4 regions of the Algoriella sp. genome follow, and region 4 is predicted to be linked to each of the others. Evidence: riboswitches for the same ligand, from Rfam matches in the RefSeq annotation. Region 4 holds a riboswitch; each other region holds the start of a gene.
What was found. Region 4 has a riboswitch for S-adenosylmethionine ahead of RSC72_RS03610 (homoserine dehydrogenase). Riboswitches for the same ligand answer to the same signal wherever they lie in the genome.
Positions count from the first base shown of each region.

Region 1 (8,522 bases), on a different contig from region 4:
AAAATACAATCGAAAACTTCATCTTCGGCGAAGCATTAGCAGACGGATTAAAAACATCGCTAGCGATTGTTATTCCGCCTTTAATTGCTAGTTTTTTTGATGATTTACATGCAGGTGTTACAATAAGTTTAGGTGCTATTTTAGCGCACATGACGGACACTCCTGGTCCATTTAAAGAAAGACGAAACCTAATGTGGCTTTCGGTTATTTTAATTTTCGTTGTATCATTTTTCACAAAAAGCATCAATAGTTTTCCAATTATCTTAGGTATTTGCCTAACAATTATTGTATTCCTTTCAAATATGCTAACAGTTTGGGGACAACGTACAAGTGCGCTTGGAATGGTTGTTATGATGACTATGGTTATGAATATGAATGATCTAAGAGCTGAATTTAGTCCATTTCATATTGCATTATTTGTTTCTGCTGGTGCAGTTTGGTACACTATTTTTAGTTTAGCAATCAGTACATTTCGTCCGTACAGAATGGCGCAACAAAACTTGGCTGATGCGATGATTCATATTTCAGAATATATTAGAATTAAAGCCTCTATGTTTGATAAAGATTCTGAATATGATGATATTATAAAAAAACTGATTGACGAACATGTTGTCATAAATGAGAAACAAAATTTAGTTAGAGAGTTAGTTTTTACAAATAAAAAATTAGTAAAAGATCAAACTCCGATCGGGCGATCTATTGTATTTATCTTTTCAGATTTGATTGATATTTTTGAGAATATAACAGCAAATCAATACGATTACAAGAAAATACGCGAAGTTTACGGAGATACAAAAGCGATGCGCAAGATTTATAATATGATGAATAAAATTGCGCATGAATTAAAAATGATAGCTTATCATATCAATTCAAATAAAAAACCTAAACAACCAACATTTGATTTTGAAGTTGAATTAAAAAAAATTGACGATGCTATAAAAGAATTGTATGCAGAGGGCAAAAAACCAATCGTTTTAACTAAAATTTATATCAATTTAAAACAAATTGTTTATAAAATTGAGTTTATACATAAATTCTTCTACGACGATTCTTTTACCGAAAAAAAGAAAAATCCGTTGGATCATGTCGAACATTTTCAACCAACAGTCGATTATTCTATCCGAAAATTACGTGATCATCTCAATCTGAAATCACCAATTTTCAGACATGCTTTACGTTCCTCTATCGTAATGATTTTGGCTTATGGCGTCACTTTTATCATTCCGATGACTTATCATAGTTATTGGATTTTGATGACCGTATTGGTTATCCTAAAACCAGGTTTTAGCGTCACTAAAAAACGAAATTTACAACGTTTAAAAGGAACAATTGGAGGTGGATTAATTGGAATATTAATTTTATTGATCATTCCACAACATAGTATTCGTTTTGTCTTAATGCTATTTTTTATGTTAATGGCCTATACTTTTATTCGTCAAAAATACGCCATCGGAACCTTTTATTTAACCGCTTATATTCTTATATCTTTTAGTTTCTATTCAGAAAAAGATTCTATTTACATTATACAAGAACGTCTTGTAGACACACTAATTGGTGGATTTATGGCTTTTATTTCGTGTTATATTATATTTCCTACTTGGGAAAAAAATAGTATGAATGAATATATTCAAAAAGCATTGATTGCTGACTATGAATTTATCTTTCTAATCTTCAAAAAATTAGCCGATAATGATGTTTCTACAACAGATTATAAGTTAGCACGTAAAGATGTTTTTATTGCAATGGCGAATATAAATTCCGTGTTTCAGCGCGTAATTTCCGAACCAAAAGGCAAACAAGAAAATGCCAAAGAATTGAATAAATTTACAATTTTCAATCAATCATTCGTCTCCTATTCAGTTGGTTTAGTTAAAATTATCAAGAAAAATAATTCTGTTATTTTAACTTCAGAACATATCCGATTAATGAAAAAAATTCTTCAATTACTCTTACAAAATATTCGATTGTATGGTGAATATGAAACGGATCATTTAATGAAGACAATTCAATTTCAAGAGAAAACAATAGCATATACAGAAATTGAAACAGAGGCTTTGCAAAATGAATCTGAATTAATAGAAGATTTGTTAGAGTATTTGTACGAAATAGTTTACGATTTTACCAAAGTTGGGCATGTTTTTGTAACGGACGAACCTTTAAAAGATACTAAAATCACATAAAATGACACTCTCTAACCTATTCAAAAATTTGCGTCCATTCGTAAAACCTTATCGCTCTTTGGTTGTCGCAACTCTGCTTCTAACCTTGCTTGGTTCTTTTACTTCGCAAGTCAATGCAGTTATTTTGAAGTATACTGTAGATTCAATTAACGATTTAGTTGAAGTAGGACAAGGTTTAAAAGAAGGATTAAAAATCATCACTTTCATTTCAATTGTTTTATTAACAAAAGAAATCTTAAATGCTTTTATCAGTTTTGGACAGAAATATTATGGTGAAAAACTAAGAATATTAGTTTCTCAAGATTTATCACAAGCCATTATCGAGAAAATATTGACGTATAAAATGGCTTTTTACACCAATCAAGACAATCAAGCAGGGAAATTACAAACTCGCATAGATAGAGGAATTGAAAGCTTAACACGTCTGGTTCAGAATTTTTTTATTGATATTTTACCTCTTTTTGCCAATTCTATTATTGCGCTAATTTTAATGTTCAACGCTAACTTTTATGTCGGTTTAGTTGGTCTTTGTATTGTTCCGATTTATTTTATCATAACACAGCAACAAGCCAAAAAACTGAGTGGTTGGCGAAGAAATTTGAGAGGTTTCAGAGAACAAAAATCACAAGGAATTATTAGTATTATTGATTCTATTACCGTTATAAAATCATTTAACCGCGAAAATATTGAAGGTAAAAAACAGCTTGATTTACAAAAAAGTTTGACTGATAATCAAATGCAAACGCGTAAAACAAGTTTCATTTTTGATGGATTAAAATCATTTATAGAGCAATTTGGTGTTGTAATTATCATTATTTTGACAAGTTATTTGGTTCTTAACGGACAAATGACAATTGGTGCGATAATGTTTCATATCCTTCTGTTTAATAACGTTTCGGCGCCAATTCGACAATTGCATCGTATTTATGATGAAATGAATGATGCAATGATTTATTCAGAAAGTTTTTTTGGTATTTTAGATGCGAATGAAGAAGTAGAATCATCTGGAAAATATATTCCAACCGAATTAAAAGGGAAATTTGAAATTCAAAATGTAGATTTTTCTTATCCAAATGGATACAAAGCCTTAAAAAATATAAATATGACCATTCAACCTAATAAAATTACGGCTTTGGTTGGTTTATCTGGTGCAGGAAAAAGTACAATTATTAATCTTTTAGATAAATTTTATCAACCAAATTCTGGTAAAATACTTTTAGATGGAATAAATTTAGAAGAATATGATACACAATATTTACGAGATAATATTGGTTTAGTACTTCAAAAAAATCACATTTTTAATGGAACAATCGAAGAAAATATTCGATACGGAAATATCAATGCAACTTTTGACGAAATAGAAGATGCTGCAAAAAGAGCGTATATTCATGATCAAATTTTGGATTTACCAGAGCAATATCAATCCAAAGCATTGTTACTTTCTGGTGGTCAACAACAACGTATTGCCATTGCACGTATGTTTCTTAAAAATCCACCAATTATTTTCTTAGACGAACCTACTGCAAGTTTGGATGCAATTGCGACAGAACAAATTAAAAACAGTATAGATGCTATAAAAAAGAATCGTACAGTAATTATTATTTCGCACAGTATTTCTCAAATTATAGATTCTGATTATACGTATGTGATGAAACAAGGCGAGGTTGTAGAGCACGGTGTACACGAAGATGTGTATAAAATGAGTGGAACTTACAAGGAAATTTTTGATGCAATGGCAAAAAGTCTAAACATAGAAAAAATAGCCAAAACATTAGATGATGACGAAGAAGAAAATTATTAAAAATAATTGAATTTTAAACGATTATAATCATTAACTTTAAAATGAATAAAAGCATTAAGTATGAAAAAATTATTTTTAATAATGGCAAGTCTTACTTTCGTCACCCAATCGTGTGAACCAAAGAAAGAAATTAACAACGAATTAGCAGAAAATAACAAAACATACGACAATGCTTTAGATGTCCCTGTTGGTAAAATTGGCGTGATAATAAATATTGATTCTTTGGGCTTTTTCGATCATAATTCTCAAGATTTAAACACAAAAATAGATTCAAAATACATTAAAAATCAACTTCATCAATTAAATTCTACGTTTGATATTAATCAAATTATTAAAGATAAATCAATCAAAATATTGAATGAAAATCATTATAAATATGATATTATCAACCAATACAACAAGGCCGATTTTCCGAAAGATTTGGTAACCAACGAAAATCTGAAAAATATTAATTTTGATTTGTTAAATAAAAATTACAAACAAGACGATTTGGTTCTTCTTAATATAAAATCTGGTTTAGATTATAACCCAGAAGACAAACAAAAATATGTTGCAAAAACATACGTGTATATTAATATTTTAGACCTAAAAAACAAAGTCTTAAAATACAGTGAAACCATTGGTGGAACAAAATATATAGATGAAGCTGCCAATAAAATTTCGACAAAAAGTCTTGAAATAAAACTGAATGAATCTCTTAACGAAACCTTAGAAATCATTGATAATAAATATTAAAATACATTGAACTATGCGGTCAAATTTATTTGACAATTTTTGGAAGTCCTGATTCTTAATAGATTCAGGATTTTGTTTTATATGGATTTAAGATAAGATTATCTTATCTTTGGCTTTCCAAATTTTAATCAATACAGGTTGATTTTTAATTAATCAACAATAAATCATAATCATTCAATAATGAATTTTCTAACAGTCGAAAATCTTACCAAATCATACGGTATTCGTACCCTTTTCAAAGATGTAAATTTCCATGTAAACGAAGGCGACCAAATTGCTTTTGTTGCAAAAAATGGAAGTGGAAAATCTACTTTACTTAAAATTTTATCAGGATTAGAAACTCCAGATTCTGGTGATATTCGTATAAACAAAGGTGTTAAAATTTTGATGTTAGATCAATCAGATGATTTTGACGAAAATTTGAAAGGTGAAGAATATATTTTCAATCACTCTAATGAAGTTTTAGATGTTGTTCATCAATACGACAACATGATAGAAAATGATCCGACAAATCCAGAATTAATGGATTTGATGAGTAAAATGGATTTGTTAGATGCGTGGAAAGTAGAACCTACGATTAGAGAAATTCTGTCGAAACTTAAAATTGATTTCTTAGATCAAAAAATCGGGAAGCTTTCTGGTGGTCAGCGTAAACGTATTTCATTAGCCAAGTTTTTAATTGATTTAAGTTTTGAAGCGGGTTATGTTTTATTGATTTTAGATGAGCCAACCAACCATTTGGATATCGAAATGGTAGAATGGTTAGAATATTTCTTGAACAAAGAAAATAAAACTTTGATTTTGGTAACCCACGACCGTTATTTTTTGGATGCAATTTGTACCAAAATATTAGAAATGGAGGACAAAATGCTATACGTACATTCGGGCAATTACGAAACATATATTACCAACAAAGCGTTGCGTGTAGACAATCAAAACGCAACAATTGACAAAGCAAAAAATCTATATCGTAAAGAAATAGAATGGATGCGTCGCCAACCAAAAGCGCGTACAACAAAGTCAAAATCTCGTATTGATGCTTTTTATGACACAGAAGAAGCTGCAAAGCGTAAAATTGTAGATCAAAAAGTAAAATTAGAGATGGTAATGACACGTTTGGGTCAAAAAATCATCGAAATGGAACATGTTTCGAAAGCTTTTGGTGAGAAAAAAATTCTTGACGATTTCTCTTATATTTTTGCTCGTGGAGCTAAAATTGGATTAGTTGGTAAAAATGGTGTTGGTAAAACAACTTTTTTACGCATTTTAGAAGGAATAGAAGATGCCGATTCTGGAATTATAGAACGTGGAGAAACATTGAACATTGGACATTTTAAACAAGAAGGTTTAAAATTTAATGAAGATATGCGCGTGATAGAATTTGTGAAAGATATTGCAGATTTCTTTCCATTATCTAACGGTAAAGAAATGCGTGCCGAACAATTCTTAGAAATGTTTTTATTTTCTCCAGAACAACAACATACACACATCGGAAAATTGAGTGGTGGTGAGAAAAAACGTTTACAATTATTAGCAATTTTATACCGTAATCCGAATTTCTTAATCTTAGATGAGCCAACAAATGATTTGGATTTACCTACTTTGACGGTTTTAGAAGATTTCTTAGAAAGTTATCAAGGTTGTCTTTTGGTGGTTTCTCACGACAGATATTTTATGGATAAAGTGGTAGATGAACTAATGATTTTTGAAGGAGAAGGAATTCTTTCTCGATACATGGGAACGTACACAGAATACTACATTGACAATAAAAATAGACCAGAAACTGAACCAAAAAAGATAGAAAAAGTTGAAATTATAGAAGAAGTAAAAATTGTTGAACCAATTAAAACTGAAACGAAATCAAAAAAATTATCTTTTAAAGAACAGCGCGAATTAGAAGAAATAAATAAAGCTTTACCTACTTTAGAAGCAAAAAAAGAAGAGTTAACAAACTTACTTTCAGATCCAAATTTGGCGTATGATAAAATCGCAACAATTGGCGATGAATTACAAGCTATTGTAGACGAAATTGAAGAAAAAGAACTCCGCTGGTTAGAGTTATCAGAATAAAATGAAGGAAGCAAATTGCTTCCTTTTTTTATGAATATATCCTTCAATAATAATTATTTAGAAGTTTATTTTGGTGATTAAACTTTTTAAACTATATTTACTCTATCAATCATCAGGAGTTTCTGAAAATTACAGAACACCAACCGAGCGTAAACCTGCTACGGTGGTATAGAATGAGGGCAAACCGCCAAATAAAAGGTTAATCTCCACTCTATCCTGTTGTTTTAATCATTCTAAAAAAATATTAAACAATGGAAAATCTAAAAAATGAATTTATCTCTTTATTCAGAGAATTAACGGACAATGAATTAATAGAACGCTTTAATCAATCTGTCGGAATTAGCGCATGGAATACCGCAAGAAGATGTTACGTAAAAACATTATTCAATGAATTACAATACCGAAATTTTGATTGTACAACAGTAGAAAGAGGAAATACATTTTCTCTTCAACACAAAGTCATTTTGGTTGAAAATAGATTAGAATATTTGGAGTAAAACATTTTAAATTCTTCAAAATTATCTGAAATTAACCTACATCAAGTTTATTATTCTTAAAGTGTAGTATTTTTATTAAAATATTTTATTATGGATAGAAAAAGCTTCATAAAAACTTCTTTATGGACTTCTTTATTGGCTTTCACAGGTATTTCTGTAAGTGCAATCACGAATAATGACGACAAAAAAATAGATAAGAAAAAACCTAAAAAAGATGGTTTGAGAGGTGTGGAAATGGTTTGCTCGCCAACCAATACGCATATGGTAGGAAATGGTTTTAAGGTGATGAATTTTTATCCGAACGGAAAAGGTTTTGAGGAGCGTATGAGTCCGTTTTTCTTATTAGATTTTAATGCGGAAGTTAATTTTCCACCGTCTGATATTGCGCACGGCGTTGGTGTGCATCCACATAGAGGAATAGAAACTATAACTTTTGCCTATAAAGGTGCAGTGGCTCATCATGATAGCGCTGGAAATTCGGGTGTGATAAATCCTGGTGATGTGCAATGGATGACTGCTGGTGGAGGCGTTTTGCATAAGGAATATCACGAGCAAACCTTTAATCAAAAAGGAGGCGCTTTTGAGATGTTACAGTTATGGATTAATTTGCCCAAGGCACATAAAATGACTCCTGCAAAATATCAAGGAATTACCCACACAGACAAACCAAAAGTAGAACTGCCAGATGGACAAGGAACTGTCTTTGTGGTTGCAGGCGAGTTTAATGGCGTTTCGGGTATTGCGACTACATTTTCCCCAGTTCACTTGTACGATATGCATTTGAAAAAAGATGCTAAAGTGAGTTTTGAACTTCCTGAAAATTTTAATTCTGGATTGTTGGTTGTAGACGGCGATATTGAAGTAAATGGTAATAAAGTACCTGAAAATCATTATGTTCAATTAGCTAATGAAAAGGGAGCAATTGAGATAAAAGTGAATCGAAATGCTCTTGTAATGGTGCTTAGCGGCGAACCTTTGAACGAACCTTATGTGAGTTATGGTCCTTTTGTGATGAATACGGAAGACGAAATCCGTGAAGCGATTGAAGATTATAAGGCTGGTAAGTTTGGTTTTTTGGCAGATTAGTGAGGTTATAATTATAAAAATTTATTTTTAACTATCTTTATCAAAAATAAATCAATGAAAAAATTAGCACTTATTTTGGGAATTTTTGCAAGTAATTTTGCCTTTTCTCAAACTGTAAATGATGTTCCAATCAAAGATATTAATGTAGATTAT
Region 1 is NZ_JAVXKG010000029.1:13,972-22,493, reverse strand. Features, by position in the region: gene RSC72_RS12025 (FUSC family membrane protein) at 1-2,180, shown strand, start outside; gene RSC72_RS12020 (ABC transporter ATP-binding protein) at 2,182-3,981, shown strand; gene RSC72_RS12015 (hypothetical protein) at 4,042-4,716, shown strand; gene RSC72_RS12010 (ABC-F family ATP-binding cassette domain-containing protein) at 4,897-6,786, shown strand; SAM-I-IV-variant riboswitch at 6,891-6,991, shown strand; gene RSC72_RS12005 (hypothetical protein) at 7,038-7,283, shown strand; gene RSC72_RS12000 (pirin family protein) at 7,374-8,369, shown strand; gene RSC72_RS11995 (hypothetical protein) at 8,424-8,522, shown strand, end outside.
Region 1: linked by a shared signal. The riboswitch ahead of RSC72_RS12005 (hypothetical protein) and the one ahead of RSC72_RS03610 (homoserine dehydrogenase) in region 4 are both predicted to bind S-adenosylmethionine.

Region 2 (8,522 bases), on a different contig from region 4:
TTTGCAACTCCACCATCTACATAAGTTTGATTTTGTGATAAATCATGTTTAACAATCCCTGTAGTTGCTTCACAACTCGGAGATCTTTTCGCTAACACCAAACGAACTGGTAAAGTAGTACCTCCAGCTCCTGGTCCTTTAATATCAGATGCGGATCCATCCCAAATTGCATTTGCTCTAGCAATCCAAGCATTTACCTGTGCATCGGTTGGTACGTATAAACCTTTTCCGTCATCTAGAATATGAACAACAATAGGAATTTCAATAATTTCTGTTTGTTTTTTAGAAAATTTACCTTGCTTTCTAGCTTCATTAAATTCTAATAATTTAGCATCATAAATTTCTTTAAATCCAGGATTTTTTTTAAAAAAATCAGCTTGTAGTTCTTCAGTTCCACAAACTTCAAGAGGCTTGTTTTGTGCAAAAGAAGCGTTGCTTAATAGAAAAGACAAAACTACACATTTAAATAGAAGTAAATTTTTAATCATAATTTTTATGTTAATTATTTCATAAAAATAACATAAAAAAACATGATTAAACGTTTTTAAGTACTTAATTATTACTAAAATAAGACATTAACTAAATCTAGATTCTATTAAAATTACTTACTAATCCTCTTATCAAAATAGAAAATGATTAATCCTAGAAAAATAATACCTAAACCAATCAAACTTTCTTTGGGTTTTTGCGTCAAAACAAAGTAGCAGATATATAAACTAAAAGCTAAAAATATTGTTGGAAGTAAATAGAAAAATCTACTTTTAATAATTGTTAATTCATCACGTTTTATAAAAAAAGCGGTACAAATTGCCAACGTTGCCAATACTTGTAATACGAAAGAAGTATAAGTAAAAATGACCTCAAAATCACCTGAAAAAATTAAGAGAATACTAATTGTTGTATGCACCCAAATAGCACGAACTGGAATTCTATTTTTATTTTCTTTCGCCATGAAACTCCACAACTTATTTTCTCTTGCTGTAGCCTGTGTTAAACGCGAACCAATCCATAAATAACCACTAATAGTTGCTATTAACTGTAAAGCGATAAAACAACTTACCCATTTTACATTAGATCCTAACAGATTTCGAAACGAAATATTAGCAACATCTTCTTTTCCTACCAACGAAACTGCTGAGGCATGTTTTAGAAAAACATAATTTAGAAAAACATATGCTATTGTCACAAAAATAACTCCAATAAAAAGTGCTTTGGGTAAATTTTTCTTTGGCTGATCAATTTCTTCAATAATATATGAGGCAGAATTCCAGCCTGTATATGCAAAAGTTACATAAACCAAAGAAGTTGCAAAAGCAGGTAGTAGCAATTCTTGTTTCCATGTATTATCTACTACAATTGCATTAGGCTCTATTGTTGGAACAAAATAAAGACCAATACCAATTAAAGTTAATATAAAAACAACTTTTAGAACTGTAAATACATTCTGAAATTTACTACTCAAATTCAAGCTAAACGATTGAAAAACGGCAACAATTAAAATCATTGCAATTGCAAACTCTTTTCCGAAATTAAATCCAAGAATATTCAAATACTTACTCATTGCCAAAGCTGCCAAAGAAATTGGCGCTGAGAAACCTACAAATAAAGAAATCCAACTTGATAAATAACCAAAAACAGGATGAAATGTTCGTGACAAATAAATATAGTCGCCTCCAGATTGTTTAAATTTTGATGCCAATTCCGAATAAATAAACGCACCTATCAACGCTAAAAAACCTCCAATTATCCATAATAAGAGAATAGAATACGTGTTTTTTAGATCATAAATCTGATAACCTAAACTTGTAAAAACACCAGTTCCGATCATATTCGAAATAACTAATGCTGCTGCGGTTTTCCAACCAATTTTCAAACTTGCCATACACAAAAAAGTGTCAATTTTAGATGTTCAAAATACATCAAAATTGACACTATATTTTATTTATTTTTAATTAGAATTTAAAACTTGCTCTTGCAAAATAATAAGCTCCCGTCATTCCCATTTGTACTGGTGCATTTGGAAAAACACCATAATACGAATTTTCATACGCTTGTTTATCAGGAAAAACATCAAACAAATTATTTGCGCCAATTGTTATATTAAAATTCTTTGTAATATCATATCCAATCGAAGCATCTGTTACAACTTTACCCGAGTTTTCTTGGACAACTCCCCATGGATAACCATCTTTGGTTACTTTTCCGAAATAAGTATTTCTTACCATAAAATTAAAGCCAGAAATGGCATAATTCAATCCCAAAGTTGCTTTCGTTTTCGGGCTTAAAGATTCGATAATATTGACTTGATCTGGTCCAAAAAATTCTTTTTGAGCAATTGTTAAAGCAGAAGGAAAGTGATAATCAACAATTTTTGTTTCGTTGATATTTCCAGATAAATTAACATTCAATTTTCCTCGTCCCAAACGTGTATCATACGAAACAACCAAATCAATTCCACGTGTTTCGGTATCTATTGCATTGGTAAAAATACGTGCCGTTGCAACATTATATTTTTCTAAAGCAGGATCTGTAATATCAGATGTCAACACAATTCTGTCGTCTACACGAATAAAATAACCATCTAAAGTGATGAATAACTTTGACGTCGGACGAAATGTAAGACCTAAACTCCCATTGATTGATTTTTCCTCTTTCAATTTATCTAAACCTATTTCTCTTGATAATTCTGACTCATTTCGAATAACTCCTTTTGTAACCAAAACCTGATCGCCATTATCGTTTAAAAATAAATCGGTGTACGAATTACTGAAATATTTTTGCTGTAAAGATGGCGCTCTAAATCCTGTAGAAATTGCTCCACGAACCGAAAAACCTTTTGCATATTCGTAACGCATTGCTAATTTTCCGTTGATTGTACTTCCGAAATCTGAATAGTTCTCGAAACGACCAGCTGCATTCGCTGTAAAATCACCAAATTTTAATTCTCCATCTACATAAACTGCAACAGAATTACGGTCTCCTTTTACAGCATTCAAAGGTGAGAAACCAACAAAAGATTCGGATCCAGAACCTATGTAAGATGACTCATCACCAGCTTCTATTTGATATTTTTCGTAACGATATTCTCCACCAAAAGCTAAACTAAAGTTTTGATTGATACGTTTCGAAAAATCTAAATTTACTGTATTTTGTAAAAACGAATGTTTTCCTGCATAAAAATTTGTTGGCGAATCTATACCTAACGAATAGTTGATTGAATTATCAACATTATATTTGAATGAGTTAAAACCAAATGTATTGCTCAAATCTATCTTCCAACCATCATACGAATATCGTAATCCTGTTGAATTAGAATAATCATTGATATTTGATTTTAAAGTTGCCTGAAAACCATTTGGATAAATCGTTAATGCTTCCGTAGGTAATTCGCTCGGTAAACGTCGGAATCCAAAACCTTCTCCTTGACGTAAACTTACTCCTCCAAACGAATAAAAATCTAATCGATCTGTTAAAGCTGTTTCTGCATTTATGAAAAACTGTTGATTTTTAATCGCTGCATCACCTACTTGAAATCTAAAATCTTTTCGTGTTAATCCTAAAGCAGCCAATTTCGCGTCATCTGCGGCACGTGCAGCAGCAGGATCATCTGCGAAATCATAGGCGAAATTATCTCCAAAAATATCTAAATTATTATCTTTAGAACGGTTTGTTTTTTTACGATCAGTAATTACTGCAGAAAAAACAAGAGATCCTGTTTTACCTAACTTTGTACCGAAACTTCCATTAAAATTATATGTTTCACCATCGTTACGAGAAGTTTGTCCATAAGTTAAAGATGCGTCACCTCCTGGTTTAGATTTTAAGACAATATTTACAACACCTGCAATGGCATCAGAACCATATTGCGCAGCAGCACCATCGCGTAAAACCTCAACTTTATCTATTGCAGAAATAGGAATTGCCCCCAAATCTGTACCAACAGAACCATTACCTACCGTATTTTGATAATTTACTAAAGACGTTGTATGACGACGTTTTCCATTAATCAAAACTAAAACTTGATCTGGCCCCATTCCTCGTAAAGTAACAGGATCGATATGTTCTGTTCCATCTGATGATGATTGACGAACGGAATTGAACGAAGGAATTACGTAATTTAAAATATCATTTACAGATAATTGAGGTGAAGATTTTTTGAATTGTTCAATATCAATAATATCAACAGGAACGGAAGAATTTACAACTGTTCTTTCTGATGTACGACCACCAATTAAAATAACTTCGTTAAGATTTGTTTGTTCCTCTTCTTTTTCTACTTCTTGAGCAAAAAGTAATGAAGATCCGAAAATTGCGAATGATGCAAGTAAAAATTTGTTTCTTTTCATGTTATTTAATCAAAAAACTCGCAAGAAACCAACATGTAAAAGCAGGATAAAAGTCAAAAACTTTTACTCATCTTTACCTTTTATTAGGTTGGATTTAGCACCTTGATTATTAAGTCATCTGGTTGCTAAGGTTTCACAGGGCCATTCCCTCCGCCTTTCTTGATAAGTTATGCAAATATAATGCTAAATGGACTAAAAAACAAATAAAACTCTATAATTTTAATAGAGTTTTAAAATAATTCTAAAATGCTAACTCCTTGACTTTCTTCTAAATTCATCATAGCATTGATTCTTTTAAATGATTGAAAGTTCGCTAAATCGGAAACTTTAATATTTTTTTCTTTAATTTTTTCTTCATTCAAAAGTGACTCTCTCATTGTTCCTTTCAGTAAGACAGCGCGTGGCGTAAACCAATTTTCGCCATCAAAAAAAACAATATTAGAGTAAGTACAATCTGTAATATAATTGGATTTTACCAAGACCAAATCATCGGTTTGAGCTTCTTTGATATATTCCTCAAAAAACCAACGGTCAACATATTTGTACGTATAATTTATCTTTGGGTCAATCTCAAAAAGTTTGATTGAATTGATTGGTTTGATTTGATAAGGTTGAAATTCGATACGTTGAATTTCGCGATCATATACAATTCTAACTTTATATTTTTCGTCTGATAAATCTGTAGGAAATTGAATAATTTCTTTTAATAAAATTGGTTGAATATCATTAAAATTATCACTTCGCGTACGATCAAATCTGGCTTGATGATAGTCTAAATTTCTAAGTTCTTTGTTAACACAACAAATCGATTCAATAAATTGGAACATATACTTTTTGTATTAATTCTTCATATTCTGCTTTCGCATTACTTTTCGCTGTAATTCCTCCTCCACTCTTGAAAAATAATTCATTTTTATCATTTTCTATAAAACGAATCATCACCGCACTATCTAAATTTTCGCCATCAAAAACACCAAAAACACCCGTATAAAATTTTCTATCGTAGTCTTCAGCTTCCAAAATAATATCAATAGTTTTCTTTTTGGGCGCACCACAAATGGAACCAGCTGGTAAAAGTTTATCAAAAATAGTTCCGATATTTTCATGAAAATCCACTTTCAAATCTCCTCTAATTTCTGAACTAACCTGTAATAAAGTCTTATCATTTGTTTTCAACTCATCGATATAACGGTATTTTATAACCTCAACATTATCGGCAACTAAACTAAGATCATTGCGGATTAAATCGACAATTGTTGCATGTTCTGCTGCTTCTTTTTCGTCATCTAAAATGATTTGTTTGGCATTTGGAATTGACGCATCAATTGTGCCTTTCATCGGGTTAGAAAAAATGTGATGATTTTCTATTTTCACAAAGCGTTCGGGTGAAAAACAGACAAAATTTTCTTTATATTTCAACTTATATTTTGCTTCGGAGAAATGATAAATCTCGTCTAAACTAAGATTTGTATTGATTTTTGTTGGATAAGTTAAATTAGTCAAATATGAATTTCCGAACAATAAATTATCGTGTACTAGTTTAAATTTTGATTGATAATCTGAAAAATCGATTGGAAATTTATCAAACAGAAAGCTACGATTGATTGAATAATTTTGAATAGAATTTAGTTCAAATTTTATCTCATCTGAAATTTCATTTAACGGAATAATTTCTCCATTTTCTTTGAGAAAATCAATCATAAAAAAAAAGGGAACTTTTGCAGCTCCCAATTCATTCATTTTATTAAAAATAGAATGCTTTGCTAACATTCGCTAAAATTAAGCTTATTCTTGGTTTGTACCAAGCAGATCTATTTCGGTTTTTGCATCGTCCGATAATAACATATCTTTTATCAATAAATATCCCATAATATAACCAAAAGGAATAGTTGCTAACAGACCAATATAACATGCAAAAGCGCCTAATTGTGATATGACACTTTGTAACAAAACAAATAACAATAAATACCAAAAATTCTTTTTCGCAATTTGAATGGATTGTTTAATGCTTTCTATTGCACCCATATTTCCGTAATAAATGAGGTAAGGTGGTAGAAAAATTAGAACACTAAATACAATACCGATTAACATAAAAAAGGGAAATATAAATACAATTGATAGTCCGACAAATGGAGATATTTCTTCAGGATTATCAGAAAATAAACCTATTCCGAATAAAAAGAAAAAATAAGGAATAATAAATAACAAACTAAATGCGAAAATGATAAGTATTAAAACTAAAAAATCTTGCCATTTATCAAATCCTTTAAAAAAATCCTTAAAAACAAAATTTTCTCCTTTTTCTATTTTTTCTGTCACAATTCCATAACCGATCATTAGTGGAAACATAATAAAATATGGACCAATAATTGTAAAAATAGAAAGCAAATATATACCTGCTGATGCTAATGCAAACAAAGTAAAATCTTGCCAATTATTAGAAAATATTGTAATAGCTTGATTAAAGTAATCTCCTATTTTGAAGTTAAATTTTTGTGTTTTAGCGTGATTTAATTTCGACTCATCTAATGTTTTCATCTTAATGTTAGTTTAATTGAATTTAATGTAAATTTGTCTTATCAGTAGAATTAAATTGTAAAAAGTTACAAGATGAATGCAAACGATTTATTATCAATTATAAAAGCAAGACGCTCTGTCTTTCCACCACAGTATAATACAGAAGAAATAACACGCGAGGAATTAGCTCAAATTTTTGAAGCTGCAAATTGGGCACCTTCTCATAAAAAAACAGAACCTTGGCGTTTTATCGTTTTGGAAGGTCCAGCAAAAGATCGTTTCAGAGAATATGTAAAACGAATTTATGTACAAGGAACTCCACCAGAACAATTGAGTGATAGAAAAATTAATTCTATGATTGAGAAATGCGATAAGTCGAACAAAATTGTATTAATCAATTTTTTCAATGCAGAAAAAAATCCTGAATGGGAAGAATTGGCTGCTGTATCTATGGCTGTTCAAAATATGTGGTTGATGGCTTCTACACTAAAAATTGGTGCATATTGGTCTTCTCCTCTTAATATTATTGCAAATGTTGACGAATTTACAACTATGCAAGAAAATGAAAAATGTGTTGGTATTTTTTATATGGGAAAATATGATGGAGAAAATCCTACGGCAGTTCGCCAACCAATAGAAGATAAAGTAAAGTTTTTGGATTATTAAAAACTTGTTCAGATAAAGAATTAAAAGATCGCAATCGCGATCTTTTTTTATTAATAATTATCATTTTTTCTAAAAATTGTATATTTGATTAACATGAAAAAATCTTATGAAATCAATTTATAAATTACTTTTACTTTTTGGATTATTTACTTGTATAATAAGTTGTAAAAACAATCTCCCAGAATACAATGATCCTATTCCGAAACACGATACTTTCACCGTAGATTCTAAACAATTAAATGAAAAACGTGTCATCAACGTTTGGGTTCCCGAAGGATATTCTACATCAAAAGATTCTCTTACTGTTCTCTACATGCCAGATGGTGGAACAAAAGAAGATTTTCCACATATTGCCAATACACTTGCCGAATTGATTAAAGCAAATAAAATAAAACCAGTTATTTTAGTAGGTATAGAAAATATACAACGTAGAAAAGATTTAACTCCTAAAACTGAAATTGAAGAAGATAAAAAAATAGCTTCTATTGTTGGCGAATCTAAAGAATTTAGAACTTTTATTCAAGACGAATTATTTCCAGAAATAGAAAAACGCTACCGTACAAAAGCAGAAAAAGGAATTATTGGCGAATCATTAGCTGGATTATTTATCATGGAAACTTTTATGGAGCAACCTAATCTTTTTAATTTCTATATCGCAATAGATCCTTCTCTTTGGTGGAACGATCATTATTTAGTGAAAAATGCGAAGCAAGATTTGAAAAATTTCCCTAAAACGACTAAAAAATTATGGTTTGCAGGTTCTGGCGCTACTGATATATTACAATATACTGAGGAATTAAAAAATATATTAACTCAAGAAAACATTCCTAATCTAAAATGGAATTATTCTCCCGAACCAAAAGAAGAACATTCTACAATTTATCGTGCTACAAAAGAAAAAGCATTGATATGGTCTATAGGAAAATAAATACAAAAGTCTCACTTTATGAAGTGAGACTTTTTTCATCCTACACGTTTACCCAAAATGGTTAA
Region 2 is NZ_JAVXKG010000006.1:10,977-19,498, reverse strand. Features, by position in the region: gene RSC72_RS03925 (GEVED domain-containing protein) at 1-488, opposite strand, end outside; gene RSC72_RS03920 (APC family permease) at 602-1,882, opposite strand; gene RSC72_RS03915 (TonB-dependent receptor plug domain-containing protein) at 1,953-4,346, opposite strand; SAM riboswitch class I at 4,411-4,515, opposite strand; gene RSC72_RS03910 (aminotransferase class IV) at 4,577-5,173, opposite strand; gene RSC72_RS03905 (aminodeoxychorismate synthase component I) at 5,157-6,116, opposite strand; gene RSC72_RS03900 (hypothetical protein) at 6,132-6,884, opposite strand; gene RSC72_RS03895 (nitroreductase family protein) at 6,957-7,529, shown strand; gene RSC72_RS03890 (alpha/beta hydrolase) at 7,636-8,457, shown strand; gene RSC72_RS03885 (GNAT family N-acetyltransferase) at 8,493-8,522, opposite strand, start outside.
Region 2: linked by a shared signal. The riboswitch ahead of RSC72_RS03915 (TonB-dependent receptor plug domain-containing protein) and the one ahead of RSC72_RS03610 (homoserine dehydrogenase) in region 4 are both predicted to bind S-adenosylmethionine.

Region 3 (8,522 bases), on a different contig from region 4:
TACACAAAATAAAACACTCAGAATACTCCACAAAAAAAGCTCTTAGGTAAGAGCTTTTTGGTTAAAGAACTGTATTGGATAATAATATTTATTACCCACCTTAAAAAAAGGAATTTTATTCATTTTCCTCATGCGATACAATGTTCTGTCACTCACGTTAAGCAAACATTTTAGGTCTGCATTATCATAGAATTTCTGATTATCTCCCATTAGTAGAAGAGTTTTTTGTAATTCCAATAGCAGGAGCATTATTTCTTGATATGTCTCCCCATCTTTGTTCAAAAATAACTCATTGTCCATTAGTTAGGTAATTACTAGACTAACCAATTTACAATATAAATACATAATAACCAAATGTTTAGCAAACAAATCTCAATTCCCACTCGTATTCCTCAACAACATCATTGTCTCTTGTTCTTTTAGCAAACAATGTGTACTATCATCTCAGCTAACCAACATACTATTCGTTGTGTACAACCATTATAGCCTACAATACTGCAATTAGACTACCGTATGCTCACCAAGATAAATGCTGGTACTTGCCATTGCCTTTGTTTGGCTATTAAGAAATGCCCAAAAGTTAACTTTTTTGCCATTGTAATACGTTGGTAATACGATATCTGCTGTTAAAACATCGCGCGACACCATATTTTGAAATACTTCAAACGAATTCAACTCCTCACAATAACACACAAGATTCGTCATATCCGTAGATTTCGCATTTCCTTGTCCAGAATTGTTTTCCCAATTCATCTGAAAACCATTTCCACCAACCGTGTCTATTGTAGGTAGTAAAAACCCAACCAAATCACCTTTTGACACCAACACACGTTGCATCACAATAACAGGTAAATCATCTACCATATCTACTGCATTGCCCAATGTATAGGATGTTGCCACGTTATAGCGTGATAGCAAACCAGCTTTACTCCCAAAATACGCATTGAGAACAGGACGTATTGGTTGCAAAAAATCGATTACTTTCTTGAATTTTATTTGCTGCATCAATTGCAAATCAGAAGGCACTCTTTTGGTTGCCTTTGGTAAACTGCGAATAATATCTTTGCCACGCCAATTTACGCCTACTACAGTTCCTACCTTTCCGGAGAATCCGCCTAAAATTCCTTTTTTAATTTCTGCCATAATTTTATGTTTTTATAGTTGTTATTTATAAAATTAGCAACAGAAATAACATCTTTTACAAAAACGCCGTTTTGTGTCCGAATTTGTCCAGTTCTGTCCACATTTGTCCACTTTTGTCCATCACTATTTTATACAACAGTAGTTTTATAGCAAAATAATAACCTCGCTATACCTTTATTCATCATACATTGAGAGAAAATACATTTTTAGTCATTTTTTAGCTTCTTCGACCATCGTTCGACCATTGTTCGAGAAATCTTCGGAAAAACGGCATTCTCGTCGAAGAACAGTCGAAGAAAACACCTAGATAAATAGAAGAAAATTTGTGAGATTATAGTTTTGCAACAAGGGGTTTGGTGTTGGAATTTTAGTATATTTGTTCTTAACTTTATGAAATGCAGATATAGGTGTTTTTTCACGAAATTCTAATAACTTTGGTTTCGTTAAAAAATAATGTTAACTGTAATTATTAAATAACCTTCGAAATAAATGTTAGACCTTAAAGAACTATTAGAAAGATTAAAACTTGAATCAAGCGAAAAATATGAAAGTGAAACTTTAGAATTTAAAAATTTCAAAGATTCTAACTCACTTAACAATTCAAAAGAGCTTTGTGATGAAATTTCCGCTTTAGCCAATACCAAAGGAGGAACTATTATAATAGGAATTAAGGATTTTAATGATATCAAACATAACAATTTTTACGAACAATTAAATGGTTTTGAAGTAATTGATTTAGATGTTACAAAAGAAAGAATTAAAGGGAAACTAAAACCAAAAATAGATTTAAAATTATTTAATTTCAGTTATGAAAGTAAAAATTATTTGATTATAGAAGTTCCCAGAATTAACTACTCTTTAGTAACTACTTCAAGTGGAAAAGTATACATTAGAGAAGGTAAATCAAGCGTCCCTGCTGAACCAAATCAGATTCAAGAACTTGTAAATAATTTACAAACTTATGATTGGAGTAGTAAAGATATAAACTTTGAAAATATTGAAAATTTACTAGACAAAATAGCTTTGCATGAAGCCAAAATTGATTTTGCAAATAGAAGGAATATAAATGTTGATAACTTAACAGATTTAGCATTTTTAGAGAGTATAAATGCAACAAAAAATGGCATTTTAAATAATGCTGGTTTGTTATTCTTAGGTACAAAAAATGCAATTGAAAAATATTTAGGTAATTACGAGTATAGATTTTCTTGGAGGACAAACTCAGGGATATTAAAAACTAATGAAGTTTGGAACGATTGTATTTGGAACTCAAAAAAAAACTGTTAAGAATCATTTTAATAACTGTAATTCAGTTCAAAAACTTGAATATAATGAGCAACAATATGAACTGAATTTATTAGACGAGCAAGCATTTCATGAAGCATTTTTAAATTCAGTTGTACATAGAGATTACTCAATTGATGGAATGATATCTATTAATTTTAAAGATGACGAATTAATAATTTCGAACCCTGGAACTTTCTATGGAGGAGTAAATGAAGATAATATTTCCTATCATGAGCCTAGACACAGAAATAAAATTCTTGCTAAATTATTAATGACATTTCAATTAGTCGATAGAGCAGGAATGGGAGTTTTGAGAATTAGTTTAAATTCTTTGAAATATGGTAGAGATTTTCCTCAGTGGAAAGAAAATCAAAATACTATTGAAGTTAAGATGCCATCTGAATATATCAAAGCACCTATTTTTATTCTAACACAAAAATATCTTACGAATTGTAGTATAATGGATTTATACATTATTAATAAATTGTACGAAAAAGGATTTGTTAGCGTAACTGAATTGGAATTAGACTTGAAAAACATTTTCAAAAATCCATGGAATGAAATACTAAAAACTTTTAAAAATGAAAAAATACTTGAATATATTGAGTTTAAAGGTACTAACGAAGGTCTTTTTATTTGTACAACAGAAATAGGTAAAATATGGTTAGATGTAAATAAAAAGTTTAAAATACCTTCTAATAGCGAAAAACATGTAAAACTTTATCAATATCTAAAAAAGCATAAAGTAGCATCTAATGAAGATATAATGAATCTACTAGAATTCTCAAGACCTAGTGTTACATCTAATTTTTTAGCAAAGTTAAAATATGTAAAAAATGCGGGCAAGTCACGTGCAAGTAGGTGGAGTTTAAAATAACTACCGCTAACAAGGTTTTACAAAATGTCAGATTAAAAAAATATAAAAATAAAAACTCATTGTTTTTATTTTTCATATAAATTATAAATAACACAAAAGCTCCTTCTCAGGAGCTTTTGGTTATGCGACGTTGTTGATGAATTCTTTTTCTAAAATTCCGTCGACTATTTTTTCTACTTGTTCTATATGTTCTTTTACAAGCTCATTATCTTCTATTTGTTGTATCTCATAAAACTTTACATGCTTGTTAAACTCTTGTAGTTTTGTGTAATAACGTTTCAGTTCTGCTTTGTTGAAGACGTTGCCCTCTTTTACATAAATCACATGAATATTAGATTTTATGAATTGTGAAACTTCCAAAATATCACCTCTATTTCGAGCAATATCTATCGAATAAAAAATAGATTTCAGGTATTCATTTTTAGCCGTTGGTTCTTTCACTAACCAATCTTCTGTCTTGGGACTTGCTGCTATCGGAATAATATTTAGCACCTTATTAGGAAACAAACAAGCCATTTCCCACGCTATTCCACCACCTAAATCTGCACCAATTATAGCAAAAATCTCTTGTACTTCCAATTCAAACAACGCCAACCAAAACAACACCGCAACATCTCGGGCGGTAATCTTATCACGTGGAATATAATCGTACTTTATGGTTTCGGAAATGCCATTTCCTGGAATATCAATACAGATAACCGTATACTCATTAAGATCAATTGCTTTGTTTTTTCCCATAACGCCTTCCCAATGATACGTACAATCAGAATTTCCTTTTAAGGAATGATTAATCAAAATAATTGGTGCAGTTCCTAATGGAAGCCCAAATGTTTGAAATGTGACTGAAACTTGTTCTAAAATTGTGTTGTCTTCCAGTGGCCATACCGGAAGTGTTAATTGTTGTAAACTTTGCATTGTTTTAATTTTTTTTGGTTGTTCTACATTACTTTTTGCTAAAAAAATCCCCATCGAAACAAATCGACGGGGAAATAAATAAATTAAAAAATAAAATCTCTTTTAATTATACATGACTTCCCACGTCTGGATATTCCAAACCTGTTTGCGAATCGACATCATGTATAAACACGTAAATTTCATTTTTTAATCTTTTTGTTCTATCAAATATAGAAAACATTTTTCGGAAAAAGCTTAAATAAATCTTAATTTTTTGTAAAATTTTCTTATTTACTGTCATGTTGAGCTTGTCGAAACATCTCCTTTCAGAGTTACATCTAATTCAGAATATAAAAAACATCATCACATAGAGAAATAGAAATAACTAAATTTTAGTTTAGATTTCTCGATACCTCGAAATGACAAAAAACCATTAAAAAATATCATCTTGAATTAATTGTTATATAAAACTTGCCAAAGAATATTAAATTTTTGACTTCATTAACGCTCCATTCTGAATGACAATTACTGTCATGTTGAGCTTGTCGAAACATCTCTTTTCAGAGTTACATCTAATTCAAAAATATAAAAAACATCATCACATAGAGAGATAGAAATAGCTAATCTTAGATTAATCATTACACTAACACTCGATTCTGAATGATATTACGTAAAAAACTTCTCCTTGAGAAGATTATAAAGGTGTTTTTTTTGAATGTAAAGCTGAAATGAATTCAGCTTGACAAGACGTATTTTTTTTAACTCTTACTGATTGTTTTAAAATAAAATTATTAAAATGTATAACTCATATTCTAATATTTGTGTAATTTTACACTGTATTTCGAATCGTACTAATAATAGTAACGATACCAACCGAGAGTAGTCTCCACGGTGGTGAAACAATACGGGAATCAATCCAAAACAAACGTTATCTTCCCTATTTATCGAAATACAATATTGTTTAAAATTTAAATATTATTGTATGACACAGAACATTAATGAGCTTAATTTGGCTCCTATTTCTAATGAAAAATTAATTGATTTTATCAATCAACAATTACCAATTACAAATCCTGATTTGAAGAATCATATTATTGCCGAATTCAAGAATAGAGGGTTAGATTATCGCCATTTATACAACTCAAAAACAGATGAATTGAATATTAAATTACCGTTGAGTTTGATAGATGGTTGTTTGTTTGAGCGTAACATTCCGAAACCGCCTTTGGTTGGTAATTTTTATACAATAGTACATCGACTAAGAAATTTCTTGCAACATAGCAAAGAGTTGAATGGAAAGAAATTAAAGACTTTTCATTATATATACGATCAACTTTTTTTGCCTTACGATGTGGTGGAAATAATTTCGGAAGATGAGATAGGAAATCTAACCGAAAATGATGTTTTTGTAACATTCAAAAACTCAAAACAGCATTTCCCGAATGAAGCTGCATTGCAAAAAGTTCCGAAAAATCATTTGATTGTCACTGTAGATAAGGGCAACTATTATCGTGGATTGAACAAGGTTTATATTTCGTTGAATGATACTATTATCCGAGAAGAAAACTTGAATAACGTATCAGCTTAACTAAATTTGCTTTCGACAAATCTCTATATTTGTCGAAAGTATTTTTTTATGACACCAGAAAAGAGAGAATTAGTAGAAGCAAGTTTTAATCGTTCGGAAACCTTAAAATTTTATAACGCATCACTCGTAGAATGTGAAACAGACTATGTTTCGATCAAAATACCAAAACAGGAAATGATGACGCGTAAACATGGTATGTTTAACGGTGCTATGATTGCTTCTTTGGTTGATGTTTCTTCTGGATATGCGGCTGTTTCTCATTATGACGACGATTGCTATGTGGTAACAGTTGAGCTAAAGGTTAACTATTTGCGACCTGCTTTGGGTGATTATTTACTATCTAAAGCCTATGTGATAAAAGGTGGAAAAAAGATAAGTACCATACGTACAGAGATTTTTGTGGTAGATGAAACAACGAACAAAGAAACACACGCCGCTACTTCTTTGGTTACAATGATGAGGATAAAATAAAGTTTTTGAGATAATAACTTTTTATAGAAAAAATCCAAATTTCGAGTAAAATTTTGCAAGACTTTTTCTATCAAGAAATTAGTTTTTGAAGATGAAATTCTGTTCTCAATACAATTTTTATTCACTTTATTTTTAAAAATTACTCGTATTGACGAATTCTAAACAAAATCCACAACAGCTTAGAATATTTTCTAATAACACAATTAATTAAATCAATACATCTTGCTATTTTCTTCTGTTTAGTTGGGTTACTTTTATGAAAAATAACACGATGAGAATAAGAGAACTACAATTATTCACAACTAATTTAGAAAAAACAAAGTCTTTTTATACGGACATTTTAGCTTTTCAATTAATTGATGAAACTTCGAATCAATTTAGTTTACAAATTGGTTGGACAAGGTTAACCTTTGTACAATCGGAGAAAAAGCATATTTACCATTTTAGTTTTTTAGTCGATAAAAGTCTATTTGAAAATGCGTTTGAATGGATGAAAAATAGAGTTGAAATATTACAAACAAAAAATGACGAACAAATTGCTTTCTTCGAAAATTGGAATGCAAAATCATTTTATTTTTATGATGGAAGTGGAAATCTTGCTGAGATTATTACACATTATAATTTGGACTATCAAACTGATACCGAATTTGATCAAAATTCTATTTTAGGTATTTCAGAAATTGGTTTGCCTACAACTGATATTGAAGCTACAAATAAGTTATTAGAAGAAAAAACGACTTCTAAATTCTGGAAAGGTGATTTTGAAACATTTGGTACAAACGGCTCGGATGAAGGCAAGATTTTGTTAACCAATTACTTCATTAAAACAACTTGGTTTCCGACAACTAATAAAATAATTCCTACTCCGTTTACAGTTATTTTAGAAAATGAAAATCAGTTTTCAAAAGTAATTTTTGATAATAATAAATTAAACATATCTAATATCGCCAAACTATAAAAAATAAGCATTGAATAAAAAGCGATATCTTAAGGGTAAAAATAAATCGGATTGTAACTTTGTAGTTCAAATTTCTAAAAATGGTCAATTTTATTCTAATAGCTGTTTGTATTTTGGCTGGAATGGTTTTTAAAGCAACAAAATCTATTCATCCAGATGCGCATAAAGGAATCAATACTTGGATTCTCTATTTAGCTTTACCAGCTGTTTCGTTCAAATATCTTCCGCAAGTTGTATGGTCTAAAGAAATGCTTTTTCCCATATTTTCTACGGTAGTTATCGCGATAGGAAGTTTGTTTTTTATGAAATTCTACAGCAAAGCCAAAGGCTATTCGGAACGATCACGACGCACATTAGAATTGGCAAGTGGCTACAGCAATACCTCTTTTATCGGCTTTCCATTGATAGCAGCATTTTATGGAGAAAAATATCTGAGTATTGCTATTATTTGCGATCAAACCATGTTTTTGTGCTTGTCTACAATCGGAATAGTTTCTGCTCTGAAAGGTGGTAGCAACGGTTCTGGAGCAATAGATGCAAAATTTATCTTGAAACGATTGTTTACATTTCCTCCTTTTTTGGGTTGTATCAGTGCACTAATCTTATCTCAACTTATCGATTTATCTCCTGCTGAACCATTCTTCGACAAACTTGCCGCAACTGTTGGTCCATTAGCATTATTTTCGGTTGGTTTACAACTAAAATTTAATGGCTGGAGAAAACTATGGTCGCAAATATCAATGTCGATGTTATACAAATTAATGATTGCACCTGCGGTTGTTATGCTTTTAGCAGTTGTAATTGGTATAAAAGGTGATGTGGCGAAAATCTCTATTTTTGAGGCTGCAATGCCAACACTTGTTACGTCAAGTATTATTGCGGAACAGTTTAAACTCAATACTAAATTGACGAATTTAATTATCGGAATTAGTATTATTATTGGATTTTTCACCTCAGCTTTTTGGTACGAGATGATAAAATTGGTTATTGGGGAATAATTATAGTTTAGTTTCAAATTAAAGAATGTTTTCTTTAATTTGAATACACATATTAATTTATCTGTAGTTATTTCGTAGTGTTTTTTTTGCCTCTAAAAGTAGATTTTCTTCAAATTTCATCCGTTGTTCATCTCTACTCAAATCATTAAAATATAAAATCATTCCGTTATCAATCCAATCTTGAATTTCTCGATACCAAGTATATAAATATTCAAGATTCAATTCTTCACCAATATGTTCCCTTTCATGACCTTTCCAATCTATTTGCTTGTAAACATCATTGTCTAAAATCTTCATAATTTCAAA
Region 3 is NZ_JAVXKG010000022.1:40,848-49,369, forward strand. Features, by position in the region: gene RSC72_RS10275 (helix-turn-helix domain-containing protein) at 43-300, opposite strand; gene RSC72_RS10280 (DUF6266 family protein) at 502-1,143, opposite strand; gene RSC72_RS10285 (ATP-binding protein) at 1,633-2,430, shown strand; gene RSC72_RS10290 (ATP-binding protein) at 2,384-3,307, shown strand; gene RSC72_RS10295 (alpha/beta fold hydrolase) at 3,428-4,222, opposite strand; SAM-I-IV-variant riboswitch at 5,033-5,135, shown strand; gene RSC72_RS10300 (hypothetical protein) at 5,184-5,789, shown strand; gene RSC72_RS10305 (PaaI family thioesterase) at 5,838-6,260, shown strand; gene RSC72_RS10310 (VOC family protein) at 6,532-7,218, shown strand; gene RSC72_RS10315 (AEC family transporter) at 7,299-8,216, shown strand; gene RSC72_RS10320 (hypothetical protein) at 8,274-8,522, opposite strand, start outside.
Region 3: linked by a shared signal. The riboswitch ahead of RSC72_RS10300 (hypothetical protein) and the one ahead of RSC72_RS03610 (homoserine dehydrogenase) in region 4 are both predicted to bind S-adenosylmethionine.

Region 4 (8,522 bases):
TCCTTCAGCAAAATCGATTAATCGTTCTGTTGCATCATCACGTCTATCTAATAATACATCTTCTACGTGTTCTAATAAATCTTTTGGAATGTCATCATAAATCTCAATCATTTCAGGATTTACAATTCCCATATCCATTCCATGTTGAATTGCGTGATACAAAAATGCAGTGTGCATTGCTTCACGAACAGCATTATTTCCACGAAAAGAGAAAGAAACATTAGAAACACCACCAGAAACTAACGCATGTGGTAGATTTTCTTTGATCCATTTTGTTGCTTCAAAAAAGTCGATTGCATTACGTCTGTGTTCGTCCATTCCAGTTGCGACAGGAAAAATGTTAACATCAAAAATAATATCGTGTGGATTAAATTTTACTTGATTAACCAAAATATCATACGAACGTTTTACAATTTCGATACGTCTTTCGTAATTATCAGCCTGACCATTTTCGTCAAAAGCCATCACGACTGTCGCGGCACCGTAACGTTTGATTTTTTTCGCATGTTCTATAAACAATTCTTCTCCTTCTTTAAGAGAAATAGAATTTACAATTGCTTTTCCTTGTACGTTTTTTAATCCAGCCTCGATGATTTCCCATTTTGAAGAATCAATCATAATAGGAACTTTGGAAATATCTGGTTCAGAAGCAATCAATCGAAGATATTTTACCATAGAAGCAACGCCATCAAGCATTCCTTCATCCATATTAATATCAATGATTTGTGCACCACCATCTACCTGATCGCGGGCAACTTGAAGTGCTTCTTCAAATAATTCATCTTTAATTAATCGTAAGAATTTTTTAGAACCAGTAACATTTGTACGTTCACCAACGTTGACAAAGTTTGAATTTTCACGGACAATTAAAGGTTCTAATCCAGAAAGTTGAATTTTTATACCTGACATTATGCGTTTATTTTTCTTGGTTCGTATTCTTTTGCTAATTCTGCCATTAATCTTATGTGGTCTGGTGTTGTTCCGCAACATCCACCAATTATATTAACTAATTTTTTTTCTAAAAATGGACGAACATAATCGCGCATCATTTCGGCAGTTTCGTCATATCCACCAAAAGCATTTGGTAGCCCTGCGTTTGGATAAGCACTAACATAAAAAGGAGCTTTTTCTGCTAAAACTTCTAAATATGGAATTAAATCTGTTGCGCCCAAAGCACAATTTAATCCTACTGAAAGTAAATCTAAATGCTCTAAAGAAATTAAAAAAGCTTCTGTAGTTTGTCCAGAAAGTGTGCGTCCAGATTTGTCTGTAATTGTACCAGAAGCAAGCAAAGGAACATTAATTCCTGTATCTTCTATTGCATCTTGAATTCCGAAAAATGCTGCTTTTGCGTTTAATGTGTCAAAAATAGTTTCTACTAATAATGCATCAACACCAGCTTCTAACATTGTTTTGGCTTGCGAATAATAAACTTTTGCCAAAGTATCAAAATCTACATCACGATAACTTGGATCATTAACTTGTGGCGAAATTGAGGCTGTTTTGTTTGTAGGACCTAAAGAACCAACAACAAAACGTGGTTTTTCGGGTGTAGAAAATTCTTCGACAGCTTCTCTTGCCAAACGAACAGCTTCGTAATTTAATTCGTCCACCAAATCAACCATATCATAATCAACCATAGAAATAATATTGGCGTTGAAGGTATTTGTTTCAATCAAATCTGCACCAGCAGCCAAATATTCTCGGTGTATATTTTTGATGATTTCGGGTTGAGTTAAAACCAATAAATCATTATTTCCTTTAAGAGAAGTATGAAAATCCTTGAAACGTTCGCCTCTATAATCTTCTTCTTGTAAATTATGTTTTTGAATCATAGTGCCCATAGCACCATCTAAAATCACTATACGTTCTTTTAGTATATCGTCTAATTTCATTTTATTTTTTTAAAAAACCTTAGGGGAAGAATAGCGAAGTAGCTCCTTATCTTTCTCTTAAATTAGAGTAGGATGTAGCACCCAACTTTGCTTTGGGTTGCCAAGATTTCAGCGGGCCTAATCCCTCCATCTTTTCTTCATAAGGCACCTACAAAAGTATCTAATCTCAATAAAATAAAAAAATGATAATGATAGAAAAGAATTATTATTTATATGTCAATAAAATAAGTTAATCATTACATATAATTGAATTAAAAAATATTGTGTTTTTAAAGTGTATTTTGAATTTTATTCTATTAAATAGTGTTTTTTTAGAAAAAATATTTTTATTTTAAAAATATTAGAAACTTATTAAGAATAATATTTTAATCTGAATCTATTTTTGATATTGTATTAAAGAAATATATAAGGGTATACTTATAAATTATTATTAATTAAGAAAATAATTCTGTTTTAATTGTTTTTATAGAATTATTTTAATTTAAAATATTGTTTTTGATTAATATTAAGAAAAATATAATATTATTAATGAAATTATATTTGGAGTTTAGAATTGCTTTACATTAAATTTGCCCTCAGAAATAGTTCATTAAAATTTACAGTTTATCAAGAAAAGTGGAGGGAAATGGCCCAAAGAAACTTTAGCAACCTAATAACAAAATTAAGGTGCTAAATCCATCCGTAAGGGAAGATGAATAAAGACTTGTGCAACCAATCATTCAGATAATTTCTAATTTGTTGGTTCAATTGTTTTTATTTGGCAATTGAACCAATTTTTCTTCTGCTTTTTTGATAAAAATCACTAAAATTAAACTTAATTAAATGAAAAAATTAAATATCGGTTTATTCGGATTTGGCGTTGTAGGAGAAGGAATTTACAAAGTTTTAGAAGAAAAACCGCAACTTAACGCCACAATAAAAAAAATTGTAATTAAAGATTTATCGAAACCAAGAAATGCGCCGAGCGAATTATTTTCTGATAATGCCGATGATATTTTGGAAGATGATGAAATAAATGTAGTTGTTGAGTTAATTTCCGAATCTGATGCGGCGCATGCTATTATAGTAAAAGCTTTTGATAAAGGTAAACATGTGGTAAGCGCAAATAAAAAATTGATTGCAGAACATCATAAAGAATTATTAGAATTACAATATAAAAATAATGTTTCATTTCTTTATGAAGCCTCTGTTTGCGGGTCGGTTCCGATTATTAGAAATTTAGAAGAATATTTTGATAACGATTTATTGAATTATGTTTCTGGAATTGTAAATGGAACGACGAATTACATTTTAACAAAAATGGCGAAGGAAAATGAATCATATCAAGATGCACTGAAAGCGGCTCAAGATAGTGGTTTTGCTGAAGCTGATCCGACTGCAGATGTGGAAGGTTTTGATGCGGCGAGTAAATTGGCGATTATAACGTTGCATGCTTATGGTAAAAAAATTGATGTAAAAGATGTGATTCGCAAAGGAATTATGTCGCTACAAGTTCAAGATTTTAAATATGCAAAAGAAAAAGGTTATACAATAAAGCTTATTGCTAACTCTACAATAAATCATCAAACAGGAGAAATAAATTCGACCGTATTGCCAACTTTTGTGAAATTAAATAAAACAATTGCGCTTGTAAACAATGAATATAACGGTGTTTTGATTGGAAGTTCGTTGTCAGACGAGCAATTTTTATATGGAAAAGGCGCAGGTCGTTTCCCAACTTCTTCCGCAGTTTTGAGTGATATTTCAGCTTTAAATTATGATTATAAATATTCAATCAGAAAGTATGATGAAAAAGAAGAAGGTGTATTTAATCAATCTGGACAATTGAAAGTTTATATTGGTTTTAAAGATAAAAATTTAGATGTTGTTTCTTATTTTGATGAAGTTGAAGAACGTTATGAAAGCCCTGATTACAGTCATATTATAGGAAAAATAGATATAAATACATTAAAAAATAAAGAGTTAATAGAAAATCCAAATCTATCTCTGATAGTTTTAGACTAATTTTTGTGAATAAAATGGGAACTAAATTTAGTTCCCATTTTTTATTTTATTGATAATTTCAGAAAGTTGTTTTTTCATTAAAAAACCGAAAGTTTTATCAATAATTTGAAGTTTTTCATTCAAAATAATCCAAAAAGGATAATTTTCTTGTTCATTTTTATTTAGAAATTGTTTAACAAAATCATGAGTTTTAGATTTATTATTTGGTGGAAATTTATTTCCAAGAAAATCTAATTCAAAAATACTTTCCCCATTAATTTTCAGAAAATATAATTCGTCGTTCAATTCATTTTTTAAGGATAAATTATTTTCTATTTCCCTTTCTTGAATTTTGCAATAAGCACACCAATCTGTATAGAAATAGAGTAGAATTGGCTGAGGTTTTTTCGGAAATTCTTGATTAAACTTATCTAAGCTTATTTGTCCGAATATTATTCCAGAAAAATATAAATAAAGAATTAATACAAATTTTTTCATTTTATCTAATTGTATATCTCAAACCAATAAATCCTCTAATTCCTTGTAATGGTGCGTAATTATAAGCAGTATCAAAAGTGTATCTATACGGATTATTGATTGGATCATTTATGTTATTATTAAAAGGATCAAATGGACGCATTAATGGATTTTTAGGTATAAAATTGAAGATGTTTTTCAATCCACCATAGATTTCAATTTTTCTAAATGATTTAGTTAGCTGAATATTTGTCAACATATAAAAAGGCGAATATTCTGGACGAAAATCATTAGGTAAAATAGGTAAGCGCATTTTTCCGTACCAATTTCCAGTTAAATCAACTGTAAATCGTTTCGGAAAATTATATGAAATAACATAATTACCAGACCATTTTGGCGCATGAAATTGTTGACTTTTTTGCATTTGATTGTTTTTATCCCGCTCTTTTCTGTAAACATCCATATAGGAGAAACCGAAATTTATTTTCAGAGGAAATCGAAAAACAATATCCGTATTTATTGAAATTCCTTTAGAAACGGCATGTCCGTCTAAGTTATCATAAATGATTAAATTTTGATTTGTTTCAAAATCTCCAACAATTTTATTCGTAAAATAAGAGTAAAATACAGTAGCATCTAAATTGAAATTTCCAAAATCGAAGGTTTTATTGAAAACGTAATTTAAGTTTCCGTTGTAAGATTTTTCAGGATTCAAATCATTTCTTATAATCACTTCGCGTGAACCAGTTAGTGCAGCATGGTCTTCTGTAAAGAGATTTACAACACGAAAACCAGTACCAAAACTTGCTCTGAAAATATGTCTATTATTCGGTGAAAACTTATATGCAAATCGTGGCGAATGTATGTCTTTATGGTGTTTGTCATAATCTAATCGATAACCCAACAAAAGTTTATGTTTAGATGAAAATGTGATTTCATCTTGAATAAAAACACCAGGTAAAGGAGATTTCATGGGATTATTCTCTTTGTTTTCATTTGCTGTTCCTGGCGTGTTGTCGTCATAAAAAGTATACTTATAAGTAGCTCCTGTTAACAAACTGTGCTTGCCAAGAATCTTGTCCCAATAGGCTTGTGAAAAAGCAACATGTTGTTTTGCTTGGTAAGAATTTGTACCATAAAATGAATTTTGTTGATGAAAATTATACGAGAATTGTGTGTAGATATTTTCTGTTGTTGGCAATTGATACATTCCTATAATTTCTGCTCGGTTTGTAAAAATACTTTCACCATAAATTTTGTCACTTCCTCTGTCTATCCGTTTGTCATATTGCATTTCTCCGCCCCATCTGTCTTCGTATACGTAACGAGAAGCAATACTTGCGGTTTTATTTTTAGAATGTTCAAAATTCCATTTATTGAAAATAGAAATTCTATTCTGTAAAGTTAAATCTGTAAAATTATCGTTGTTTTTATCTTGTTTATTATCAAATAAAAAATAATTGATACCTATTAATGAATTTACTTTATTATTGATTTTGAATTTATAAGCTAAATCAATATTGTTTTCTAACCAAGAAGTTGTGTATAAATCTGCACTAAATTTATTTGCTTTTGTAGCGTCTTTTGTAATGATATTCACTATTCCGCCCATTGCTTCTGTACCGTAAAGTGAAGACGCAGGACCTTTTACAACTTCAATTCTATCAACCAAACTATTTGGTATTCCATTCAGACCATAAACGGTAGATAGAGCAGATACAATAGGCATTCCGTCAATCAAAATCATGGTATATGGACCTTCCATTCCATTTATATGTATATCTCCTGTTGCGCAAACGTTACAATTTATTTGTGGTTGAATTCCATTTATCATTCCAATAGATTCAAACAAAGTAGGATTAGGGTTTGTCTTGAAATATTTTGAAGTATAAACTTCTATTGGGACGGGAGAATCTTTCTTGAAAACAGGTTTCATAGTTCCTGTCAGTACGACCTCATTCAAATTTTCAGGATTATTTTTGATAGAATCTTTATTAGTTTCTTGGGCGGACGAAGAAATTGTTAGAATAAAAATTATGGAGTTGATTATTTTCATATAAAAATACTTGAAGTTAAAAGTTAGACAAATCTAACAAAAATATTATTCAAAATGATTTTTAATTATAAAAGATGTTTAACTTATATTTGTTAAATGAATTCATTAGTCGAAGAAAATTATATCAAAGCATTATTTCATCTCTCAGAAAATGGGAAAGGTGAGGTTAATGTCAAAGATTTGAGTAAGCATTTGAACATAAAAATGCCAACGGTGAATAGTATGATGAAAAAATTATCTGAAAAAGAATTGGTGATTTATGAAACATATAAACCACTTCGATTGACTGATAAAGGTATATTGAAAGCATCGCTAATTGTTAGGAAACATAGATTAACAGAGATGTTTTTGGTAGATAAAATGGGTTTCGGTTGGGAGCAAGTGCATGAAGTTGCAGAGCAAATAGAGCATATACAAAGTCCGTTATTCTTTGATAAAATGGATGAGTTGCTTAATTTCCCTAAAATTGATCCGCATGGTTCTCCAATTCCCGATAAAGAGGGGAATTTTGAACAAATTAATTACAAAAAAATGTCCGAATTTACAGCTGGAGATGTTGTGGAAATTTGTGCAGTAATTAATTCTTCAGACGAGTTTTTAAATTTTCTTAATACAAAAGAATTATCCTTAGGTTCTGTTCTTAAAGTTGTTGAAATTGAGAGTTTTGATAAAAATATGAAAGTTGATTATTCTAATAAAATAGAAGTTTTTAGTTTGCTTATTTCAGAAAAATTATTAGTAAAAAAACTGAATTAATTTATGATTTATCAACTTATTGTATCTGTTTTTTTACTGTTTTATTTTTACGCTTTTGGTTTGTTATTTCAGAAGGTTTTACCACAAATAAATCATTATTTTAGTTTAACAATTTTGAACGGAATGATAGGTGTAGGGCTTATAAGTTTTGTTCTCGCTTTTGTAATTCCACTTAATTTTACGTACGAAATTTGCTTGATTATTTTAGCTTTATTTGGGTTGATTTATTATAAAAAACGGAGTATTGAGTTTTTGAAATTCTTCAAAAAAATTACTTTATATTTCTATCTAATACTGGTTTGTGGACTTGTTTTTACAGTTACTTATCCTTACATTTTAGATCATTTTGGTTATTATGTTCCAACAATAAAATGGTTAGATTTTGCAGGATATGTAAAAGGATTATCAAATCTTGAATGGGTTTTTGTTCAAAATAGTTTTTGGCATATTTTACAAGCTTCTATAAACGAAACTTCGGATATTTATTATCGTTTAAACTTTATTTTATTTATCGTTTTCAACTTGTATTTAATCGAATCTAAATCTATTCGATTATTACCTTTTAACGTGATTTTTTTATTTTTTTTAAATATTCCATCGCCAGATTTACCCGTATTTGTTTTGAGTGTAATTTTGTTAAATGAATACTTGAAATCAGAAAAAAATGTTTCTACATATTTATTTTTTGCTGCGATTGTATTTGTCATAAAACCAATCAGTATTCTATTAATTGTATTTTTCTTGATAGAATATTTTAGAAAAAAGGAATACAAAAATTTAAAAGATTTTAATTTATTTCTGATAATCGGATTAGCAATATTGTTTTGCTTAAAAGGAATTGTTTTAGCTGGAAATCCTTTGTTTCCTTTAAGTTTTACAACTTTAGAAAATTTATCTTGGGCTTCGCCAAAATCGATGTATATACTTTCTGATGTTAATGCAAAATTTATTCCTTTGAAGGATTTATTTATCAGAGAACAAGTACAGGAAATGAATACGCTTACTTATTATAAATATGTGTTGTTCAGTTCAACTTTAAGATCAATAATCTTATTATTTATTTTAAGTTTTACGATTGGATTAATACTATTGCAAGTTTTTAAAAAAGAGAAAAATAAGACTATTTATTATTTACTATTCTCAGTTTTGATAAAAGTTTTTTTTGTCATATTCACATCACCACAATTTCGTTTTTTGTTAGATGTTTTGATTGTAGATACGTTGATAATTTTACTAATGTTAAAGAAAGAGTTTTTTAGTAAAAAATGGAAAATTTTTAATCTTGCTCTTTTATTTGTTTTAATGATAGGTGTTATTACGCCAAATATATGGTCAAAATATATAAAAGGTATTCG
Region 4 is NZ_JAVXKG010000005.1:94,343-102,864, forward strand. Features, by position in the region: gene metH (methionine synthase) at 1-909, opposite strand, end outside; gene RSC72_RS03605 (homocysteine S-methyltransferase family protein) at 909-1,895, opposite strand; SAM riboswitch class I at 1,939-2,041, opposite strand; SAM riboswitch class I at 2,496-2,593, shown strand; gene RSC72_RS03610 (homoserine dehydrogenase) at 2,718-3,899, shown strand; gene RSC72_RS03615 (thioredoxin family protein) at 3,927-4,376, opposite strand; gene RSC72_RS03620 (TonB-dependent receptor plug domain-containing protein) at 4,378-6,411, opposite strand; gene RSC72_RS03625 (metal-dependent transcriptional regulator) at 6,508-7,167, shown strand; gene RSC72_RS03630 (LIC_10190 family membrane protein) at 7,171-8,522, shown strand, end outside.